Regions from separate parts of the Lysinibacillus sp. IITD104 genome, predicted to be linked through region 1. Evidence: riboswitches for the same ligand, from Rfam matches in the RefSeq annotation. Region 1 holds a riboswitch; each other region holds the start of a gene.

Region 1 (3,290 bases):
AACCCTAGAAGAACCATCCATAGTACTCCAAGACTTGTCCATTCCATGACAACCCCAACAAAGCCTACTAAATAGAAGGAAGTAAACATCAATACAAGTGGGCGTTGAGAAGTCATTTTGCCTGCAATAATAGGCACTGCCAAGGCCATTGGTACTTGTGAGAATTGCATGATTGAAAACATCCAGCCAGCTTTATCAGGTGCTAAACCTTGAGCAATATAGATTTCAGGTATCCAAGCTGCTGTTGTGTAGAATAATAAAGACTGTAAACCCATTGCCCCTGTGACAGCCCAAGTAACAGGTGATTTCCACAGAGGTGTACTGGTCTTTTTAGATGTAGTAACTGGTTCCGGTTTATTTGACTTTAGTTGAGGTATCCAAATTAAGATTGTAACTAGAACAAGTATGAGTGCAATGGATAGCGCCCCTTGCCAGCCTAACGATGAATTAGCTATAGGATAGCTAATACCAGCACCAAGGCCAGCAGTAAAATTCATGGACATGGTGAAAAAGGCCATCAATAAACCAACATGATATGGAAATTTCAATTTTAATAATCCAGGAATTAATACATTTCCAAAAGAAATGGCTACGCCAATTAACACAGTACCCAATAGAAGTAATTCTGTTGTACCAAGTGAGCGTAGGACAATCCCTAAGGCCAAGAGAAAAGTGGATAAAAATAATGTTAGCTCGAGCCCTAATTTGCGTGCTACAACTGGCGCAAATGGAGATATAATAGCAAAAGCCAGCAATGGAATAGTTGTTAGAAAGCCTGCCAATACATTAGATATCCCTAGATCTTCACGGATAAAGGATATAATTGGGCCAACAACAGTTAGTGGCATTCGTAATGTAGAGGCTATAAAGATAACGCCAAAGACTAAAAGTAAGGTTGTTCCTTTCCAGCTAATTTTTTTACTTGGAAAACTAGTGGAATGATCATTTGTAGTCAAAATAAAATCCCCCCTAATAATAACCATTCTAATTGAACTACTATAACACTTTATCACACTATTAAAAATAGTAGAAGATTCATAAAATACAGAACATTTCCCGTTGTATTGAAATGTCTATGGTCTTATGTTAGTATAATAAACATCATAAATTTAATAATTATATGCCTCATGTTTGTATTGAGGTAGAGGTCGCGATATTTATAAGTATGCTAATTGAAATGACAAGCATTGATGAAATTAGCTGAAAGGAAATATTGCCGAAGTGTGAGGGGACTTGAAAACCTCATGCTGGGGCTGTCTCCGAAAGGAACAGAACTGTCACGTTTGCACAACGTGTTGAGCTATCATGTAAGAAAAACTGAGGATTAACGTAGCCATCACAGTGTATATGTGATGGCATTTTTTTGCCTCATAAATAGGAAGGAAGCTATATCGTGAGTGAAATAAAAGTAAATCAGTTCGGACATAAAGCACCGAAGCTGAAAAAAGAATTAAAAAGTCGTCATATCACAATGATTTCTTTAGGCGGTACAATTGGTACGGGGCTATTTTTAGCCAGTGGTGGTGCTATTGCTCAGGCAGGACCTGGAGGAGCATTGCTTGCCTATGCTTTAATCGGTATTATGGTGTATTTTTTAATGACAAGCTTAGGGGAAATGGCTGCTTATATGCCATCATCAGGTTCATTTAGTACGTATGCAACCAAATTTGTAGATCCCGCTTTGGGCTTTGCATTAGGCTGGAACTACTGGTATAACTGGGCAATCACCATTGCTGCAGAAATTGCTGCTGTATCATTAATTATGAAATATTGGTTTCCAGATAGCTCATCAGCACTTTGGACAGTATTATTTATTGCTGTTGTACTGACGTTTAATTTACTATCCGTAAAAAGTTATGGTGAAAGTGAATATTGGTTTGCCATGATTAAAGTAGCAACGGTCATTGTTTTTATTATCATTAGCTTACTAATGATTTTTGGTATTTTAGGTGGGCAGGCTCCTGTAGGTTTCACTAATTTCTTTATTAGTGATGGGCCATTCCATGGTGGCTTCCTTGCCACATTTGGTATTTTCCTAGCAGCTGGATTTTCATTCCAAGGAACAGAATTACTTGGAATTACAGCAGGTGAAACAGATGATCCTGGTAAAAATATTCCGAAGGCTGTTAAATCTGTATTTTGGCGTATTATTTTGTTTTATATTTTAGCGATTGGTGCAATTGGGATGTTGATTCCATTCACAGATGAACGTTTATTATCAGAAGATATCGCAGTCTCACCGTTTACACTAGTGTTTGACCGCCTAGGTATTGCCTTTGCTGCTTCATTAATGAATGCCATTATTTTAACGGCTATGCTGTCAGCAGGAAATTCAGGACTATACGCATCTTCTCGTATGCTATGGCAATTAGCAGTGGATGGACATGCACCTAAATTTTTCTCAAAGCTAAGTCGTCGAGGTATTCCGATTTATGCACTTATGGCAACATTAGCTGTAGGCTGTTTAGCATTTTTGGCATCCTTCTTTGGTGATGGAGTGGTTTATATCTGGCTATTAAATGCTTCTGGAATGTCTGGCTTTATTGCATGGCTAGGTATTGCATTTAGTCATTATCGTTTCCGCCGAGCGTTTGATGCACAGGGCTTAGATCCAAAGTTATTACCTTATAAAGCTAAATTATATCCATTTGGACCATTATTTGCTTTTACTGTTTGTATGATCGTAGTCATTGGACAAAATTACACAGCCTTTACAGGTGAAAAAATAGATTGGTACGGTATCCTTGTTTCGTATATTGGGATTCCACTATTTTTAGCATTATGGTTGGGCTATAAAATAAAGCACAAAACAAAAATGCTTCCACTTAAAGATTGTGATTTAAAAGTTGAAGATTAATTAATAGAGCTGTTCTGTAAACCAAAAAGTGATGGTTTATAGGGCAGCTTTTTTTTAACACTCATGAACAAAATCTCTCCAATTAAACATCATAAATATGGTAATGTAATATACATATGGAAATTGGGTTTTAGTAGGAGAGGTGCATGATAATGCAAAAGCATATTTTACTGGTAGAAGACGATGAAGCCATTCGTGAAATGGTTGAAAATTATTTAACTATGGAAGGTTTCAATGTCACAACCGCGATCAATGGTGAAGAGGCATTACAAAATTGTTTGCAAAATACCTTTGATTTGGTCATCTTAGATATTATGATTCCTAAACTAAATGGATTGGAAGTATTAAAGATTATTCGAGAGCAGGCAGCACTTCCTATCATTATTATGTCTGCCAAAGACAGTGATGTTGATAAAGCACTAGGCTTAGGATT
Region 2 (3,290 bases), 1.9 Mb from region 1:
ACATAGAGAAGGATGCGAGATGCGGTAAATGTCATGATGAAGTAAAGAACACATGCAACGAAGAATGATTCGAAGTAACGGAAGTTGTTACCCGAAATTGATTTTGTTTGGAAGAATAATTCCGTTACCCCAATGACATTTAATACGGCTGTATCTTTAATATTCATGATTAATTGGTTACCTGTCGCTGGTAAAACATTACGCGCTACTTGTGGTAAGACAACATGAAGCATAATTTGGAAGTGATTCATGCCAATTGCTGATGCTGCCTCGTATTGACCATTATCAATGGAGACAATACCGCCACGAACAATTTCTGCCATATAAGCCCCTGTATTGAGGGAAACGACTAAAATACCTGCTGTAATAAAGTGCATATCGATACCGAATGCGATATCTAATCCGTAGTAGACAACCATAGCCTGTACAATCATTGGTGTACCACGGAAAAATTCAACATAGCATGTCAGTATAAAATTAATGAGCTTTAAGCTATAAAATTTCACACCTTTTTTACGAACTGGAATCGTATGCATAATTCCGATGAAAAATCCGATAAATGCACCAATAATTGTACTAATACTCGAAATCAGTAACGTATAATACGCACCTCGTAAAAACATTTGCCAGTTGTTTTCAATAATTGAAAGTATCCATTCAAGACTCATGATGTTCCTCCTAACAATGTCATCTTGCTTGCTTATTTCTTTTGTGCCCTAGCTCTTTCTACCATTCTATGATTTGTCACGCTAGGACATTATCATTATGTAGAGAGGTTCTCATTTTGATAATGATGAAATGATCATGCACGGACTAGTTGCTAGTCCGTGCCATGTCATTATTGTGCTGCGGGTTGTTGAGAAATAGCTTCTTCCATAATCGCTTGACGATCATCTTCTGAAATGCCTTTTAGGATTTCATTGATTTTTTCGCGATTTGCGTCATCTTTACGTAAGCCTACAGCAATTGAAGTATTTGATAGGTCTGTATCAAAGCCTTCTTCAAATGCTACATATGTGAATTTATCGTTGGCAGCAGAAGCGGAAATGCCCTCTGGACGTTCAGCTACATAGCCATCAATTTTACCTGCTTCTAAAGCCACACGCATTGCTGGGAAGCTCTCCATTGCCGTTTGTTTTTCTACACCTTTAATTTGGTCAATCACTGTGTAGTTAGATGTATTTAATTGTGATGTAATTTTAGCACCTGAGAAGTCTTGAATCGATTTTGCGTCTTCATATTTGCTACCTTTTTTAATAACCATAACAAAATCAGAAGTATAATAGTTTTCTGTAAAATCAATTGTTTTCTTACGTTCTTCTGTTGGTGACATACCTGCGATAATTGCATCAATTTTGTTCGATTGTAGCGCTGGAACTAATCCGTCCCACTCCATTTTAACAATGACTAACTCTTTGCCTAAACCTTCAGCAATTTTCTTTGCCATTTGTACATCATAGCCACCTGCATACTCTGCATTATCCGCAATTTTCACTGCGCCATTTGCATCGTCTTGCTGTGTCCAGTTGAACGGTGGGTAGCCAGCCTCCATTCCGATTCGGAATTCACCGCCGCCTTCTTCTTTGTCAGTTCCAGCATCACTTGAACCGCCCTCTTTTTTGTCACTTGTGCCACATGCAGCTAGCACAATTGCTGTCATGATAGAGATCATTACTAACAACCATTTTCTTTTCATGAAAAACTCCCCTTTTCTGTAAAAAAATAAGACAACTGTACTAAAAAAGACCTAAGTATATTGAACTTAGGTCTTACCTTTTATGACAGTTGCCCAAATCCTCACTATAATTTCCATGTTTCCGAGATAGCACAACCTAGTAAATCTGGAAATCCATTTACTAGGACAGTCCTGCACTTATTCACTGCAGACCCAGTATAAAAGTACGAGCTCCTTTTATACTTCGGCGATATTTCCTTCTTCATTGCGTCTTCGCTTGCTTGTACTCAACAATGAACTAATAAATACCGCGCCTCTACCTCACTGGTAACAATTCGTGAGGTTTGTTTATTTAATTGATATTTAGATACTACTATAAAACTAATATGTTCGTCAAGACGATTTTAACATTTTTCTGACTAATGACAATATTAGGATATTGTGCGTTCTGCTTCCACTTTAAATCGTTGAACTTTTGTTGATATTTCTGAAAATTACAACAAATATTTATTATAGAGTATGTTCTATATGTGAGAAAAGTTGCGTTTTTTTCTTTCTTTGCTCCTCTAAACGATGTAACATTCGTACTCTTTCAAGCTTAGAATCGGTCAGTACCTTTCGTCATACAAAAAACCCTGCTGAACATTGTTCGCAGGGTTTAATGGGATTATGAATTTAATAATAAATCTTCAGGATTTTCGATTAATTCTTTAACCGTTTTTAAGAATCCTACAGAATCTTTACCATCGATGATACGGTGATCGTATGAAAGTGCTACATACATCATTGGACGGATTTGAACTTCACCATTTACTGCAACTGGACGGTTAACAATTGAGTGCATGCCTAAAATACCAGCTTGTGTACCGTTCATAATTGGTGTTGACATTAATGAACCGAATACACCACCATTTGTGATTGTGAATGATCCACCAGCCATGTCATTTAAGCCTAATTTTTTATCACGAGCTTTTGTCGCTAAGTTAGCGATATCTTTTTCGATTTCTGCAAAGTTTTTGCTATTTGCATCGCGTACAACTGGTACGACTAAACCTTCTTCAGTTGATACAGCAATACCGATATCAAAGAAGTTATTTAAATGAATTTCATCGCCAGAGATTTGAGCGTTTACGTATGGATATTTTTTCAGTGCTGCAACAACAGCTTTCGTGAAGAATGACATGAAACCAAGTTTGATGTCGTTTGCTTTTACAAACTCTTCTTGTTTACGTTTACGAAGTGCCATGATGTTTGTCATGTCAATTTCGTTGAATGTTGTTAACATTGCTGTTGATTGTTTCACTTCTAATAAACGTTTTGCAATTGTTTGGCGACGACGGCTCATTTTTTCAATTGTTACACGGTCAGAATTAGCTGCTGGTGTGAACACTACTGGGCCACCTGAAGTTGCTACTGATGTAGGTGCTGCTGGTGCTACAGCTGGTGCTGTACCATGAGCTGCTACATCTTGTACACGTACACGTCCTTGTGGATCTACTGGAGATACCGCGGCAAGGTCAATACCTTTTTCACGTGCAAGACGACGTGCTGCTGGAGATGCAACTACACGCTCACCAGAAGTTTCTTCTACTACTGGAGCTGCTGCAACTGGTGC
Region 3 (3,290 bases), 2.9 Mb from region 1:
TGTGTACAATTACCATCGAAGGTTTGCCTGTATTATCATATGGGTCAATGCTTAGCACCATGTGTGAAGGAAATTAATGGTCAGGTTTATCAAGATATGATTGAGGATATGACGAAGTTTCTAAATGGTGGTGTGGAGGCAGTCAAAAAAGAGCTTGAAGCTAAAATGCTAGCAGCTGCAGAAAATCTGGAATTTGAGCGAGCGAAGGAATTCCGAGACCAAATTGCCCATATTGATACGGTTATGCAGAAACAAAAAATAGTTTCAAGTGATACAACAAATCGAGATGTATTTGGCTATGCAGTGGAAAAAGGATGGATGTGTGTTCAGGTTTTCTTTGTGCGCCAAGGTAAGCTGATAGAGCGTGATGTCTCGATTTTCCCGATCTATCAAGATGCAGAGGATGAATTTTTAACTTTTGTTGGACGCTTTTATGAAAAACCAGAGCATATTAAGCCAAAAGAAATCTTTATTCCACAAGCCATTGATGCAGCTATCTTAACTGAATTATTAGAGATCAAAGTGCTTACACCGAAAAGAGGTCAAAAGAAGGAATTGGTTGAATTAGCAACCAAAAATGCCGAAATTGCTGTGGCAGCTAAATTCCAGCTAATAGAACGCCAGGAGGAACGTACCATTGGTGCTTGTGAGGCACTTGGTGAAGCAATGGGTATTAGTACACCTTTACGAATTGAAGCTTTTGATAATAGTCATATGCATGGAACGGATGCAGTATCTGCCATGGTAGTGTTCATTGATGGGAAGCCTGCGAAAAAGGAATACCGAAAATATAAAACACGTACAGCAGCCAAGCATGATGATTACGGTGCAATGCAGGAGGTTATACGTCGTCGCTATATACGTGTTTTAAAGGAAGGTCTCCCATTACCAGATTTAGTCTTAATTGATGGTGGTAAGGGGCAAATGGAAGTAGCCCGTGAAGTACTAGAAGATGAGCTAGGTCTTGTCATACCGATTGCTGGTTTAGCAAAGGATGATAAGCATAATACATCTCAGCTATTGTTTGGTGATCCACCAGAAGTGATTAGCTTGAAACGTACAAGTGATGGCTTTTATTTATTACAACGAATTCAAGACGAAGTTCACCGCTTTGCTATTACATTCTTGCGTCAACAGCATGAGAAGCATGCCATTCAATCTGTATTAGATCATATTGAAGGGGTAGGACCAAAACGAAAGCAACAGTTGCTAAAACATTTCGGTTCAGTCAAAAAAATTCGAGAGGCGAGCGAGCTAGCATTACAGGAGGCTGGGATGCCCGCTAATTTAGCAAGCCAAATTTTTAGCTATTTTCAGCAACAATCATTGTCAAAGGAATAGGCATGTGCTATGGTTATAAATAACATTGTTTTCAATGTTATGGAGAGCCAACTGCGTGACTAGTTTGTTTACGCTAAAGCTTAATGAATTGAATACATTCACTTTAAAGTGATGATAGAGGTGCAAGGTTCAAGAGTAACACGATGGAGGATGGACAAATCCAAAGATATTGTGTGAAAGGGGAGCTTGCCGAAGTACAGTATTGTTGTTCCATTGCTGTACTGGTTTTGCATTTAAGAAATGTAAGACTGTCGATTCTAAACGTTTCGGAGAGCTATCACACATGCGCAAGTTACGATTATTGTACATGTTATAGGCAGCTTTCACGTTATGTGGAGGCTGCCTTTTAGTTTTTCTAGAAACCCATAATTAGGTGAAATACATGAACTGGAAGGGAGAACGAAAGAATGGCTAAAATCGTGATGAAGTTTGGAGGAGCTGCATTAGGTTCCACTGAACAAATCCAAGAGGCTGCTCGGAAAGCGATTGCTGAAAAGGACAAAGGTTTTGATGTAGTGGTGGTCGTTGCAGCGATGGGACTCACTTTGAAAGAGATGAAAATGATGGTACATCAACTAACAGACGATGTATCGAAACGAGAATTAGATGCAGTTTTGTCAACAGGCTCTCAATTATCTAGTGCTTTATTAGCCATCGCCTTACAGGAAGCAGGCTATAATGCTGTGTCTCTAACTGGATGGCAAGCTGGTATACATACGGACGGTATGTATCGACATGCACGAATCGACTATATAGATGTTAGTCGAATGGAAGAACACTTTACACAGGGACAAATTGTAGTCATTGCAGGAGAACAGGGGATTGACGAAGAGCACAATATTACCATGCTTGGGAAAGGTGGAGCTGAAACAGCAGCTGTAGCACTTGCTGTATCATTGGAAGCGGAGAGAGTTGATATGTATACAAATGTGGACGGTGTTTATACAGCAGATCCACGTTATGTTACAAATGCCCAAAAGCTACAGGAAATATCCTATGATGAAATGTTGGAATTATCTAACTTAGGATCTCATATCATACATCCACGTGCGGTGGAGTTAGCGAAGAAATTTCAAATGCCTGTTATTATACGCTCAAGTTTAGTTGAATCAGTAGGCACTTTATTGAAGGAGGAAGTAGAAATGGAAAAAAATTTAGTCGTTCGTGGTGTGGCATTTGAATCGGATATTATTCGTTTAACAGTAGGGTATGATGCTTTTTCCAATGCTTCATTAGCAGACATATTTACGGTTCTTGCAGAGAACCGTATTAATGTAGATATAATTGTCCAAGCCATTATTGATGGGTTGAAGCCAACTGTATCGTTTTCCATTTTAAAAGAGGAATTTGCGGAAGCATTACGTGTGTTAGAGGAAAGTAAATTATCACTCGGATTTAGTTTTGCTGACTTCGAAATTGGGCTAGCAAAAGTTTCTATCATAGGTTCAGGCATGGCTTCTAATCCAGGCGTTGCTGCTCGTATGTTTGATCGGTTACGTCGTGAAAATATCCCTGTAAAAATGGTAAGTACCTCTGAAATAAAAGTGTCCGTTGTTGTCCCACAGGATGATATGATCAAAGCAGCTAATGCTCTCCATGATGAGTTTAATTTAGAGCAAGCACTTTACATATAATAATAGAAGAAACAGCATTTTATGTAATTGACCGAAATAAAAGGAAGAAAAAAGAAGGATTGTCCTCCCATTCTTTAATGGGAGACAATCCTTTTTAATTATTCTAAGGGAATGGTATTCATAATACGTTCTTTAACATCCCATTTGACTGTAAACATGACGTATTGTTGCTTTTCCCGTTTTTCATTATAGCATTCTGTCAGGTAGCCTTTCGCTAGTTGAATTTGCTCTGCTATAAATCCTGCTTCAAGTTTAAAGCTACGTTGCTTAATTTGCAGAATTTCAGGGTCATTTGTCAACTGGAAAATGCGTCCA

Evidence for each region. A riboswitch is a leader RNA that binds a small molecule or an ion and turns the genes downstream of it on or off. The one in region 1 is predicted to bind lysine.
Region 2: linked by a shared signal. The riboswitch ahead of V1L66_RS11940 (transporter substrate-binding domain-containing protein) and the one ahead of V1L66_RS21665 (amino acid permease) in region 1 are both predicted to bind lysine.
Region 3: linked by a shared signal. The riboswitch ahead of V1L66_RS06940 (aspartate kinase) and the one ahead of V1L66_RS21665 (amino acid permease) in region 1 are both predicted to bind lysine.

The regions. Positions count from the first base shown of each region.
Region 1 covers NZ_JBAHYH020000001.1:4,285,981-4,289,270, reverse strand. Annotated here, with positions in the region: gene V1L66_RS21670 (MFS transporter) at 1-956, opposite strand, end outside; lysine riboswitch at 1,135-1,311, shown strand; gene V1L66_RS21665 (amino acid permease) at 1,394-2,857, shown strand; gene V1L66_RS21660 (response regulator transcription factor) at 3,010-3,290, shown strand, end outside.
Region 2 covers NZ_JBAHYH020000001.1:2,348,013-2,351,302, forward strand. Annotated here, with positions in the region: gene V1L66_RS11935 (amino acid ABC transporter permease) at 1-668, opposite strand, end outside; gene V1L66_RS11940 (transporter substrate-binding domain-containing protein) at 839-1,696, opposite strand; lysine riboswitch at 1,816-2,002, opposite strand; gene odhB (2-oxoglutarate dehydrogenase complex dihydrolipoyllysine-residue succinyltransferase) at 2,343-3,290, opposite strand, start outside.
Region 3 covers NZ_JBAHYH020000001.1:1,367,950-1,371,239, forward strand. Annotated here, with positions in the region: gene uvrC (excinuclease ABC subunit UvrC) at 1-1,341, shown strand, start outside; lysine riboswitch at 1,449-1,626, shown strand; gene V1L66_RS06940 (aspartate kinase) at 1,749-2,975, shown strand; gene V1L66_RS06945 (YslB family protein) at 3,074-3,290, opposite strand, start outside.